One region of the Syntrophotalea acetylenivorans genome, then DNA from elsewhere that is predicted to be linked to it. Evidence: riboswitches for the same ligand, from Rfam matches in the RefSeq annotation. Region 1 holds a riboswitch; each other region holds the start of a gene.
What was found. Region 1 has a riboswitch for molybdenum cofactor ahead of A7E78_RS11555 (aldehyde ferredoxin oxidoreductase family protein). Riboswitches for the same ligand answer to the same signal wherever they lie in the genome.
Positions count from the first base shown of each region.

Region 2: another riboswitch for molybdenum cofactor. It lies ahead of A7E78_RS09685 (aldehyde dehydrogenase family protein); the one in region 1 lies ahead of A7E78_RS11555 (aldehyde ferredoxin oxidoreductase family protein).
Region 3: another riboswitch for molybdenum cofactor. It lies ahead of A7E78_RS10950 (molybdopterin molybdotransferase MoeA); the one in region 1 lies ahead of A7E78_RS11555 (aldehyde ferredoxin oxidoreductase family protein).
Region 4: another riboswitch for molybdenum cofactor. It lies ahead of A7E78_RS09355 (TonB-dependent receptor); the one in region 1 lies ahead of A7E78_RS11555 (aldehyde ferredoxin oxidoreductase family protein).

Region 1 is NZ_CP015519.1:2,515,464-2,518,671, forward strand. Features, by position in the region: gene A7E78_RS11555 (aldehyde ferredoxin oxidoreductase family protein) at 1-1,251, opposite strand, end outside; molybdenum cofactor riboswitch at 1,286-1,407, opposite strand; gene A7E78_RS11560 (vWA domain-containing protein) at 1,669-2,691, opposite strand; gene A7E78_RS11565 (hypothetical protein) at 2,701-3,208, opposite strand, start outside.
Region 2 is NZ_CP015519.1:2,112,370-2,115,577, reverse strand. Features, by position in the region: gene A7E78_RS09690 (ATP-binding protein) at 1-1,152, shown strand, start outside; molybdenum cofactor riboswitch at 1,522-1,641, shown strand; gene A7E78_RS09685 (aldehyde dehydrogenase family protein) at 1,777-3,126, shown strand.
Region 3 is NZ_CP015519.1:2,381,713-2,384,920, reverse strand. Features, by position in the region: gene A7E78_RS10960 (iron-containing alcohol dehydrogenase) at 1-487, opposite strand, end outside; molybdenum cofactor riboswitch at 1,212-1,331, shown strand; gene A7E78_RS10950 (molybdopterin molybdotransferase MoeA) at 1,692-2,909, shown strand; gene A7E78_RS10945 (iron-containing alcohol dehydrogenase) at 3,083-3,208, shown strand, end outside.
Region 4 is NZ_CP015519.1:2,044,916-2,048,123, reverse strand. Features, by position in the region: gene fusA (elongation factor G) at 1-300, shown strand, start outside; gene A7E78_RS09360 (hypothetical protein) at 287-652, opposite strand; molybdenum cofactor riboswitch at 849-968, shown strand; gene A7E78_RS09355 (TonB-dependent receptor) at 1,072-3,063, shown strand; gene A7E78_RS09350 (cytochrome C assembly family protein) at 3,144-3,208, shown strand, end outside.

The sequences.
Region 1 (3,208 bases):
GCCCTGGCCCTTAACAACCGGTACACGGGTCAGACCGTAAGCTTCACCTACGGACTTGGTGCCGTTGCCGAGGATGCGGCCGAGAGGAGTGGCTTTGCCGATTTCTTCGTTCATCACGCGCAGGGTTTCTTTGCCGTCACCCCAGGGAATAACGCCGGCTTCCATGGCGACAGCGATCAGTACGGCCCCTTCGATGGAGTCGATGCCGATGTTGTCCATGGCGTTGTCGATACGGGCGCAATCGTCGAGGCTTTCAATCATGCAGTTGATGCCCAGGCCCCAAACGGTCTCGTATTCGAAACCGGAGGTGATGTACTCGCCTTTATCGTCAGTGTAAACCTGGGAGCACTGGATGATGCAACCGGCGTGGCAACCGTGCTTGGTGTGGCCGTTGGGGCGGCTGGCGATCACGTCGTGCATGGTTTCACCGGAAACCTTGTCGTGGTGCTCGCAGGAACCGTACAAGAAGTTCTTGGTGGGCAGACCACCGGCTTCGTTCAGAATGTTGATCAGAACGTTGGTGCCGTAGATGGGCAGACCTTCGCCGGTAACCGGGTGGTCGAGCATGGCCTTGGCGAAAACCTTGGCAGCAGCGCGGAACTTGTCCTTGTCGGCGATTTCAACTTTCTTGCCTTCGGAATCGTCGATGGTGATGACCTTGATGTTCTTGGAGCCCATAACGGCGCCGAGGCCGCCACGGCCGTGGCTACGGATCTTGTGATCAGGGTCTTTGACGGAGATGTTAGCAGCCATCAGGCGCTCTTCGCCGGGGATACCGATGGAGCAAACGCCGATTTTCGGATTGTACTTGGCTTCCATGGCGTCGATGACGTCGAAGTTCTGCATGCCTTTGAGGGCAGAAGCGTCGTGGAAGGTAACGCCGTCGTTGTTGACGTGCAGTTCATACCACTTGCCGGCTTCAGGCTGATCTTCGATGATCATGGCTTTGATGCCGAGCTTAGCGAACTGCTGAGCGCTGGTGCCGCCGGCGTTGGACTCTTTGATGCCGCCGGTCAGAGGGCTCTTGGCGCCTGCAGACATACGACCGGACTGAGCTGCCGGGGTGCCGGTCAGAAGGCCGGGAGCGAAAACCAGCTTGTTGTTAGGACCGAGAGGGTGGCAGGTGGGGGGTACTTCAGCTGCAACGATCGTGGAAGTCAGGCCACGGCCGCCGAGGCCGGCCCAAGCTTCAGGGACTTCTTCGATCTTGCAGGTGAGGTCCTTCATGTTTACGCGGAAAATTCTGTTCATGATCTTCTTTTCCTCCCAAGTGTTGCTTTTGGAACGGTTCCGGGAAAAATCTCCTTTCCAAAGGTGGGAGGCACCGTTGTTTCCAACGGAACCCGTCGGCTTGGCAACCATAAGGACCTTCCTCGTAGGTTGTCATGCTCGGAGATTGAGAGTGCAAGTGCAACGCGCCTGTAAAAGCGCATTTTGAAATTGTAGAACTGCGTTATATCAAAGATCGTTTAAAAGTTCAATACCCATAGTTACTGCTCTTTTAACTAACAAGAATCGCGCCATTATTGCGAGAAGTCTTGCTGTGCGCCTTGTGGTCGCAAAACTTCTTTTGAAATTAAAGGGTTGCTTCAAAAGGGTTCAAGGTTGAGCGTAGATGGTTAGCATTAAGCAATGTTTTCTTGTGTTCCAAAATGGAACAAAAGGGGGTCAAAGAAGACGATTGGCAATGTAGAGAACCAGCCCGACAACCACCAGAAATGGGGTCCAGTCTCGCAGTCTGCGGCTGCGGGGCACATCCGTTGCCAATTCGGTCGATTCGGGGATAAGTGAGAGCAGTTCGCGGGCTAATATCCGTGGTTCCGTATCACCTAGGGAGAAATAGGCTCCTCCGCTGGCTGTTGAAATAGAGCGCAGATTGGAAGCTTGCAAACGCGTCCGCAGAGGGTGGCCGGCTGGGTCGGTATAGAAACCTTCAATGCGTGTTGTACCGGGCCGACGAATAGGGATGTATACTTTCTCGGCCTGGCCTACTCCGACGGTATAAACCGGCACCCTGTTACGATTCATTTCTTCGGCTTGAGTAATCAGCTCGTCCGGGCTGTTCTCCGTATCTTCCCCATCCGAAATTAATACAATGGCGCCAGCGGTTTTGTTTATGTGGTCCCCAAGGAGCCCGGCTCCTGTTGTCATGGCCATTTTCAGGTCGCTGCCAGATTCCGTCAGTTCACCCAGGCGGGTATGTTTCACCATATACCGCAAAAAACCCTGGTCCCTGGTCGGTGCCACGACTTCGATGCCGTTGCGGGCAAAAAAGAACAAGCCGGCCTGTTCGCCGTCCAACTCTTCAAACAGGCGCAGGGCCAACAAACTGGCCGAATTCAGCCGGTTGACGATCTCCGTAGAATTAGCTGACGAGATTTCTTTATTGATTACATCCTCGGCCAACATCGATTTGCTGACATCGATTCCGATGGCCAATTTTAGATGCCGGCGTGGGTCGTCTTTTAGCATCGCCCAGAAATGGGGCCCGCTCAGAGCAATGATCAGGGTCAGCAAGGCTAGTATTGCGGTAATTATGCGAACGCCAGCCCGCCGCTGATTAGTGGTGGAGGCCTGGTTGGAAAAAGCCCGTTGCACACGGCGAACAAAGCGTTCATTGGCTGTCAGCCAATAAAGACCGATCGGCAATAGAATGAGCAACCACAGGACCCATGGTTGTGAAAATTGCATGGTTTTCGCCTATTTTTCGACGCGGGTTTCGGCCGGCACGCCCGGTGAGAATCCCGGTGCCTCGGGGATGTAGGTTTGTAATTGCTCCTGTATCCGGGTCATGTCCGCAGGGGGAATCTCAGTCAGGCCGAGACGCCGGTATTCGCCGACGGCGATGATCAGTTCCAGGTTCCAGCGAGGCAGGGCTCTTTCGAGAGAGGACAGACTCACCTTGTCTACCTGTTGAATAGCGGTTTTATAATCGATTAAAGCGTCGCTGAGGAATTTTGCCGCCTTGCGGCCGTCTTTTTCATGGTAGAGGACACTATACGCCAGCAAAACGGCGGTGTTGCCTTTGAGATTATGAAGTTTCCATTGCCATTCAATGGGAAGTTTTGGATTGTTGGTCAAGCTTTCGGTGACGGCGTCTCTCAGTTGCAGCAGGCGAGTGTGAAAGTTGGAGGCGGAACTACTGGCGCTGGCAGCAAGATAAGGGTTAGCCAGGATGTTTTTAAGCCCTTCAAAGAAGACCACCGCT
Region 2 (3,208 bases), 400 kb from region 1:
AAGGGGCTCGGCGCCTGGGATAAACCACGGGTCACCAAGGCGGTACGTTCGGTACAACGACAGGACCCCTTTTGCCGTCAGGTGTGCAAACAACGTCTGTCGCTGGAGCAAAGTGAGCATCCTCTGGTCCAGGCTGTGTTGCAGGAAAGGGTCGTGCTGGTTTCAGACTATGAACAAACGACCCCTTCCTTTGCTGATTTGAAAAAACTATTCAGTGTCGGGCATTGTGCTTGCGCTCCCCTGATTGGTCACGGCAAAGTGCTTGGTGTGTTGCTTGTCGATTCTCCGGGCAGCAGCATAGAGATTGCGCCGGAGCGGCGGCGTTTTCTTGAACTGTTTGCCAATCAGGCAGCTCAAGCGATGGAAAACAGCTTGTTAATGCAGCGCCTGGAAGAGTCTCATCGCCATCTGGGTGAAACCCAGGAGCAGATGATTCAGGGGGAAAAAATGGCGGCTTTGGGTGAGACAGCCGCTTCGGTGACTCATGAGCTGCGCAATCCTCTCGTGTCCGTCGGTGGTTACGCCAATCGTCTGGCGGGGTTGTTGCCTGCGAACAGCAAGTCGGGAGAATACAGTCAGATCATTGTTCGGGAAGTGCGGCGCATGGAAGAGATGCTGGGCAATATTCTGGCCTTTTCCAAAAAGCAGATGCTCTGTTTAGTCGATTGCCATTTGGTCGAGATCCTTGAAGAGGTTTTGGTTTTGGAGGCGGAGGCCTTGCAGAGGGCGGAAATCTCTTTGCAGAAGGAAATTCTTGATAATTTACCACCGATTCAAGGAGACGAACAGAAGTTACGTCAGGTGATGCTGAACCTGGTTGGCAATGCGCGTCAGGCCATGGCATCAGGTGGCACATTGACCGTCAGGGCCTATTCTGCGCACCTTCGTGGCGAACCGGCGGTAGCCTTGGAGGTGGAGGATACGGGCGGCGGAATTGAGCCCTCAGTGATGAGGAACATTTTCAATCCCTTTTTTACCACACGTCAGGATGGCACAGGCCTGGGATTATCTATTGTCCATCGAATCATCGAGCATCACCATGGTGATATCGAAGTGCAGAACGGGGAATTGGGTGCCCGTTTCATCATTCGTCTGACTGTTGCTCAGGTCGAGCATAAACCTATGCTGCCCAACTGGACAAAACGCCCTTGAAAGTCTCTTGCAAAGGATGTCGGCGGTGGTAGACTAAAATCAAAGCTAGATCACTAACAAATCAGTCTAAGAATTTTTTTGCGCGCGCGGTTTTTCCCTCCTGACCGGCGCGCTTTTTTTATAGTCGGTGATTTTGATGCTAGTGCTGAGTTTGATCCGTGCAGTAAAAACGCATTAGAAAACCCTGTTTTAATGCCTAAAAGCAGGCCTCGGCAGGTGTAGGGAGAGGCCTGCTTAAGGCTGAGAATAACAATTATTTTTCTTGCGCGAGAGAAGTCGGTTTGGTATAAATGTGTGTGGTACAAATTATGGAATATCGCCTAACGAGCATTAAATGTAGTGATTGTTTGTAGCACATTTAAGGCAAGCAGGCGGGTTCGGCTCTGACCTGTCTTCCCTAAGGCTTGACGCTATGGGGAGGTGGGCTGTGGGTTTCACTGGAAACGGTGGCGCCTCCCGTATTTGGAAAGGAGTCGGAGGATATTGCATCTGCGGCCGTAAGGACGCAAGACGTGCATGCTCCCCTGTCTCTTTTTTTTAATTGTTGCTCTATCTCGTAGGCACTTTTTGGCAATCGGGTTAAGCGCAAAGCTTCAACAACACAAGAACTAGGAGGAATTAGGTATGGCACAGGCAATGATCGATCAATTGGTGGCCAATGCTCGGGCGGCTGCTGACGAGTTCAAGACCTTCACCCAGGAGCAGGTCGACAAGATTACCGCGGCTATGGATGAGGTCAGCGTAGCTAACGAAGTCATGCTCGGCGAAATGGCCGTTGAAGAAACCGGCATCGGCCGGGCTGATCACAAAGCCATCAAGAACCACCTCGGCGCTCACATCGTTTACGAGTACTTCAAAGACAAGAAGTCCGTTGGCGTTATCGAGGAAAAAGAAGGCGTCAAGTATGTTGCCGAGCCTTTCGGTGTACTGGCGGCCGCTACTCCGACCACCAACCCGACCTCTACCGTCATGTTCAAGTCTTTGATCGCCATGAAGACTCGTAACACCATCATTTTCGCTTGTCATCCCCGCGCTCAAAAGTGCAGCGTTAAAGCTGCTGAGCTCATGCGCGACGCAGCTGTTGCCGCCGGCGCTCCTGCAAACTGCATTCAGTGGATCGATACTCCTTCCATCGAAGCTACCGGCATGCTGTTCAACCATCCCGACGTAAACCTGATTCTTGCCACCGGCGGTAACGCTATGGTTAAGTCTGCTTACAGCTCCGGCCACCCCGCCATCGGCGTCGGCGCCGGTAACACCCCGGTTTTCGTCTCCAAATCCGCTAACCTCAGCGTTGCGGTTAACAACGTTATCGCTTCCAAGACCTTCGACAACGGCACCATCTGCTCCTCCGACCAGTCGATGATCTTCGACGACCAGGCCACCTGCGACGAAGCCGTTAAGCTTCTGATCGAGCGCGGCGCCTACCTGGTTAAGCCGGAAGAAAAAGCCCAGCTCGAAGCCGTCATGTTCGACAAGGAACGCGGCGTTCCTGCTATGCAGATCGTCGGTAAGTCTCCCCAGGCCATTGCCAAGCTGGCCGGTATCGAGATTCCCGAAGACGCCAAGCTGCTGCTGGTGCCCCTGACCTGCATCGGTGAGGAAGACTGGTTCAGCCATGAGAAGCTCTCCCCGGTTCTCGGCTACATCTGCTTCAAGGACACCGACACCGCTATCGACGAAGCTAAAAAGCAGCTTCTGTGGGGCGGCGCCGGTCACACCGCCGTTGTCCACGCTCAGGACGAGGAAATTCTCGACAAGTTCGCCATGGAAATCCCGGCTAACCGTCTGCTCCTCAACCAGCCTGCGGTACACGGCTCCGTTGGTCTCATCTACAACAAGCTGCCGCCTTCACTGACCCTCGGTTGCGGTACCGATGGCAACAACTACCTGGGCAACAACATCAACTACTCCGACCTGCTCAGCATCAAGACCGTTGCAGCACGTATCGTTGACTACGAGCGCGACGAGTAATATCGAAACATGCTGATCGGATCAATCTCCCCGAGAGGGGGCGTTGATTCTAGATTTAAGAACGGTTGAAAAGTGGGACTTT
Region 3 (3,208 bases), 130 kb from region 1:
CGGTGTTGGTGATGATGCAGAAACGGGTCATTTCAGAAGCGGTACCCGCGGTGGTGTTGATGGAGATCAGAGGAGTCAAAGGTACGGAGCTCTGGTTAACACCTTCGTAGTCGCGGATGTGGCCGCCACCGGCGCAAACAAGGCCGATACCCTTACCACAGTCATGAGAAGAACCGCCACCCAAGGAAACGAGGAAGTCACAGCCGTTGTCCTGGAAAACCTTAACGCCGTCATGAACGTTTTTGTCGGTCGGGTTAGGCTCAGCACCATCATAGATAATGCAATCAACACCAGCAGCCTTGATGTTATCTTGAATCTTAGCAGCCACGCCCATCTTGTTCAGGCCAGCATCGGTAACGATCATGCATTTTTTTGCGCCCAGCTCGGCAGCTTTAGCGCCAACTTCGTTAGCAGAGCCAACACCCATCAGAGTTACGCTAGGAATGAAGAAGCCGTAAGTAGTGTCAGCGAGATTAACAACAGGCATGGTAAATCCTCCTCAAGATTTTGTTTGTTGAAAGAGCTTGCACAATTATAAAGCCTTCTACCACCAAAAGAATTCTAAAGTGTTACGCCTTCACCCCCCTTCCTTTCTGTTTACTGAAATTGATTTTGGCACATAAACATCTTTTGTCAAGACTATTCATCAAAAAAACAAAACACTGTTTAAAGATGCCATAACGTCGGAGCCAAAACATAGAGCAATTAGGATGCCAGCGCTCCATTAATGCAACAATTAAGGGATCAAACGCCGACCCATAACCTCCCTGAAAGAGCCTCCAAATCGGCCAAACATCAGCGCCCTTGCTGGCAACCCCTGAAGAGAAAAACAAATCGCTGTTTAATTTTCTCGACCAAGACCCTCCTCCCAGGGGAGCAAAAAGCACCGCCATTACGCCCAACGAACAATAAAACAACAACCCGGGCAAACATTACGTGTCAAAGTGTTCCATTATGGGTCTCTTGCGGGTGTTACATTATGCACCATGTCCTCGCCGGGTCCGCTTCAAACCCCGCCCCCGGAGGTCACGCAAACACTCTTTTCTGTTGAAAAAGCCCTACCATTGGTGTAATTTCTAGCGTCGCATACAATTTTGCAGCAAAGCGCTCACAGAAAGGCTTTCGCAAACCGGATTTTAAACTGACATCAACCCCGGAAGTCATCTCAAGACCTTTCTCAAGAGCGAATCCGGGGCTGCGCATTGACATACAATCTAATCGATCTCCGAGCCGACCGACCTAAAGATATCTACTCCAAGGTCAGAGGCCTACGGGTCTTGCTGGAAACGGTGCGACCTCCCGCTTTGGAAAGGAGAGTCCTTCTGCGCCGCACCTTGTGTTTCGACGCACCGGAGGTTCTTTCCGAAAGGACAAGAACCTCTTTTCAATTCCGGACACGTAACTTAAAGATCGAAAACGCATGGGAAAGTTAAACGTTGTTCTATTGCTCTTCTTACAGTTTAAAAACTAAGCTGAAGCCTGGACACAGTTATATCGCAGGTCTCTCGTACTGCAAGTGAGTGCCAGAATAAAATTGTAATATCTCTTTATTCTCAGCAGCAGGGTACCGCGCAGAACTGCCAGCGCCCTTTGAGATTTAAATCTTCACAAATATTCGTTTTCATATATCAAGGCATCTCTACAGAGTGCCGAAATCAGCTACCAGCAAAGCATTTAGGAAGGAAGTTTCTATGCCCAGCTTTGAAGAAGCCCGTGCCACCATTCTTAACCAAGTCCCCCTGATGGGCCTTGAGCGGGCGTCCATTCTCGATGCCGGCGGTCGTGTTCTCGCCGAAGACATCACGGCCCTGTGGGACATGCCCCGCTGGACCAACTCGGCCATGGACGGATATGCCGTGCGTGCAGCCGACTGCCAGGAACCAACCACTCTTCCCGTTAGCGGTTTTATCCCTGCCGGCGGCTCCCTCGGGTCCCCGATGGAACCCGGCACCGTGGTCAAGATCATGACCGGCGCCCCCCTTCCGGAGGGAGCGGATGCCATTGTGCCCGTGGAAGATACTGAAGAGACCGAGGGTGGCGTTCACTTCCCCAAGCCGGTCAAAGCTGGATCTCACATTCGCCACAAAGGAGAAGACGTTCAGCGCGGAGAAGTGATCGTACCCACCGGCACGATTCTAAGGCCAGCGGAGGTCGGTATGCTCGCCTCCTTTGGCAAGATCTTTGTCTCGGTTTATCGGCCGGTCAGGGTAGCCATCCTGGCGACCGGGGATGAATTGATCGAACCAGGAGATCCGCTGACCGAAGACAAAATCATTAACAGTAACACCTTGGCCCTGGCCACAGCCCTGCGGGAAATCGGCGCCGAACCGACCATCCTTGGCATCGCCCGCGACACCCGCGAAGCAACTCGGGAAAAGATGCTTGAAGGACTCAAGGCCGACGCCTTGATTACCTCTGCAGGTGTATCGACCGGCGACCGCGACTTTGTCCGCACCGTACTCGACGAACTTGGTGCGGAAACCCTCTTTTGCCGCGTGGGAATCAAACCGGGCCGACCAACCACTTTTGCCCGCCTCGACAAGACGCCGATCTTCTGCCTGCCCGGCAACCCCGTATCGACCATGGTCACCTTTGAAGAACTGGTCAGACCCGCCCTGCTTAAAATGATGGGCCACAGCCGAGTCATCAAACCCCTGATCGAAGCCACACTGCTGACGGACTTGACCAAGAAACGCCTCGGCGTTCTCAATTTTCAGCGAGTCAGCATTGAAGTAAGAGACGGCAAGTATCTGGCTAGCTGCTCCGGCGATCAGAACACCGGCATTCTTAAGACCATGGTCCAGGCCGATGCCCTTGCGCTGCTGCCCGAAGATCGCGATCATTTTCAAGCCGGCGACCAGGTAAACATCCACTTACTTAGCCGCTACGCCGATATGCTTGAGTACTGAGGTTCTCGTTAACCGTCGCAATCACGCGAACTATGCGGTATACCGCATTAATTCACATTGACTGCCGAGCTTCACCCATAGTATTTTAATAATCTATGCTAAGTCTTTGAAGCAGATGCTGTGTCAAAGAATAGATTACGGGCGGAAAAACCTCATTTCTCGGCGGTCAAACCATGAATATCAGTAAATTTGTCATTCCGGAAGTCATCTTCGGTCCGGGAGCCCTGCAACATCTCGGCGAGAGCGCTGCAGGCAGCGGTGCCTTCAGGGCCCTTGTGGTGACCGACAGCGGTTTGCTG
Region 4 (3,208 bases), 470 kb from region 1:
GTGGCCGCCCGCCAGGGGCAACCGACCCTGCTTGAGCCGATCATGGCCTTGGAACTGATGGTACCAAGGGAAAGCGCCGGCAAGGTCCTCGGTTCCCTGCAGCAGAAGCGTGGTCGCATCGATGGTATGGAGAGCCGCGGGGAGATGGAGGTCATCCAGGCCCAGGTGCCCCTGACAGAGATGTTCGATTATATGACCGAACTGCGCAGTGCCACGCAGGGACGCGGTACTTTCAGCATGGAGTTCTCCCGGTACGACCAGGCCCCGGACGAAATATTGCAGAAATTCAGTATAAAGTAGTTGGCTCCAGGCCGCGACGGGCCAGTTCCAGGCGAACCTGGTCGCGGCGTTGCTGCAGGGCTTCCGTTGTATATTCCCGCTCCGGCCCCTTGCTGGCTCCAAGGCCCACCGAGCTACTGCTGCCTACGCCGATCCCGACTCCCAGTCCAAAACCGAAACCGCCACCGCCTGAGCGTGGTTCTTCAACCCCTTCAACCAATTGTTGGTAGTAGATAAGCAGTTCGGCATCCGTCATGTGCATATAATCCTCTTGCAGCAGCTGCCTGGTGGTTGGTCGCGTCGATTGACAACCCACGGTTAGCAATAGCATGCCCAGCAACAGGATTATCAGGTGAGCGATGGTTCTCTTCATTCGTTCCTCCCCGTTTGTGGTCAATGGTCTGTCCCCATCAGTTCAGTCTGCGTATTCCAATTATATAACAACCGCGCCAAACCGTTCGATTGTCACAAAATTGACAAATCCCAACATTTTTACTTGCCAATCGCTATTCCCTTTGCTATACAACGAGAGCTTGAAGTTTAATGAAAGAGGGTTTTTTAGCCCGTTAACATAAAGTCCACTCCGATTCAAGGCCGGCTAAGGCCATAGCTAAGCCACCTTGAACGATGGGTGCCCCCGGAAACGGTGGCGCCTCCCGTATTTGGAAAGGAGTCGACCTGCGAACGCGTATTCCAAGGTATATGGTGCGCTGGCGGGGAGACCCGTCAGCGCATTTTTTTATGGAATTTGGGTGTATTGAAAACGATGGGACATTTTCAGGAGGATTTATTATGAGTGCAAGGTTGTTTAGACCGCTGGTCTGGATGTGCCTGTTGGCAATGCTGCCGGCAATGCCCGGTTTTGCAGCGGACAGCGAGGTGTTTTCGCTCGGTGAGGTTATTGTTACCGGCGAACAGCAGGTGGTCAATCTGGCTACCACCGTTACCGAGGTGACCGCTGAGGATATCAAACAGCGAGGAGCCCAGACTGTAGCCGAGGCTCTGGAGCTGTTGCCCGGTGTCAATGTAGCAGTCGGCGGCAAAGGCCAGAGTTACGTCAGCGTACGTGGCTTCGAGCAGAGCGATTTGAAGGTGTTGATCGACGGTGTGCCTCTGTATGAGCAGTATTACCGCGAACTGGATTTGTCCCAGCTTCCGGTCGATGCAGTCGCCAAGATCACGGTGACCAAGGGGGCCTCTTCGGTCCTTTACGGCGCCAATACTTTTGGCGGGGTTATCAATATTGTAACCAAGACGGCCGGGGCCAAGCCTACAGCCGAGGTTATTGCTTCCTGGGGTAACTACGCCACTCAAAATTACATCTTCAATACAGGTGCGACTCTCGGCAAGTTTAGCTATTGGCTGACCACGAGTTTTCGCCAGTCCGACGGTTATCGCCTGTCCAATGACTTTGACAGCGATCCGATGTTTATCGGGGAACACACTGTTGATGGAAACCCGTTTGTGGAGGACGGCGGTAAGCGCGACGGTAGCGAATATATGAAGCGCACTATCAATGCCAAGCTCGGCTGGCAGCCGGATCAAGATACCAGCCTCTATCTGACCTTCGACTATCACAACAACCCCAAGGGTGTGCCCAATCGCAGTTGGCGCTTCAATGAGTGGGAGCAGTGGCATGTCAGCCTGGTTGGGGAAAAACAATTTACCGACTGGCTACGGGTCAAGGCCCGGGGTTATTATGTCGACCATAAAGATAGTTTGGTTGAGGAAGATCTGACCTTCACTGCAGACCACAAGCACTTCTGGCTTGCTTCCACCTACGACAATTATACAGTCGGTGGCGATCTGCAGACATTTATGGATTTCGGTCCTTTGAGCTTCCTCAAGGTTGGCCTGAGCTTTGTACGCGATGACTGCGAACAGAGCGAAATCCCCAAGAGTGGCGGTCCTTGGGAAGACGTTGGTGAATACAGTGCCGATACCTATACGTTCGGCATCGAGGACGAAATTAAACCTAATGACTGGCTGGCTTTGACCCTAGGTGCCAGTTATGACTACTTTGATCCCCGCGAAGCCAATGATCAGCCGGTGCCGGGCAGCGCCCATGCCTTCAATCCCCAGATCGGGGCGGTGGTGACCCTGTCGGAAAATACCACTCTGCACGGCTCCATGGCCAAGAAGATCAGCTTCCCCCATCTCAAGCAGTTGTTTAGCGATGTGAGCGGTGGCAATCCCAATCTCGACCCCCAGGAAACTCAAAGCTATGAAATCGGTGTGACTCACATCTTCAACGACAGGGTCAGCGGTTCGGTGGCTTTTTTCTACAACGATATCAAGGATTTGATCGATAAGGTCGGGCCCAAAGGGGCAAGTTATTATACCAACATTGGCCAGGCACACACGCAAGGCATCGAGGCCACTTTAGGTGCGGACGTGACCGACAATTTCTGGATGGGATTCAACTATACTTATCTGGAAACCGAACAGAGAACCGATGACGAATGGAACGGTCGTGAACTGGAAGGACGGCCCCGTCACCGTGCGAATCTTGACCTGCGTTACCGCTTTGGTTTTGGTTTGACCGCAAGCACCCAGGCCTCCTACACCCAACGGCAGTATTTTGAGGACAATGACGACAACTGGAAGCAGGGACCGGATTTCTTTCTGCTCAACGCCCGGCTCGAGCAGAACCTTGGCCGCAAATGGGACGTGGACGGGAAAGTATTTGTCGAAGTTAGTAATATCACGGATAAGTTTTATCACGAAGAAGGATTCCTCACGCCTGGACGTACCTTTCTGGCCGGTCTGAGTCTCACCTATTAATCCTTTGATTTGGGCTGTCCTGGACAGAAAGCAGTAATCCAGGACAGCCTTATACTTTCCCTCCGCAAGGGGATTGAAGCATGACCATTGCAACTGCCTCCTCTGTGTTATTCAATGTGGCTGCCGGTACCTATGCCGGCAGCCT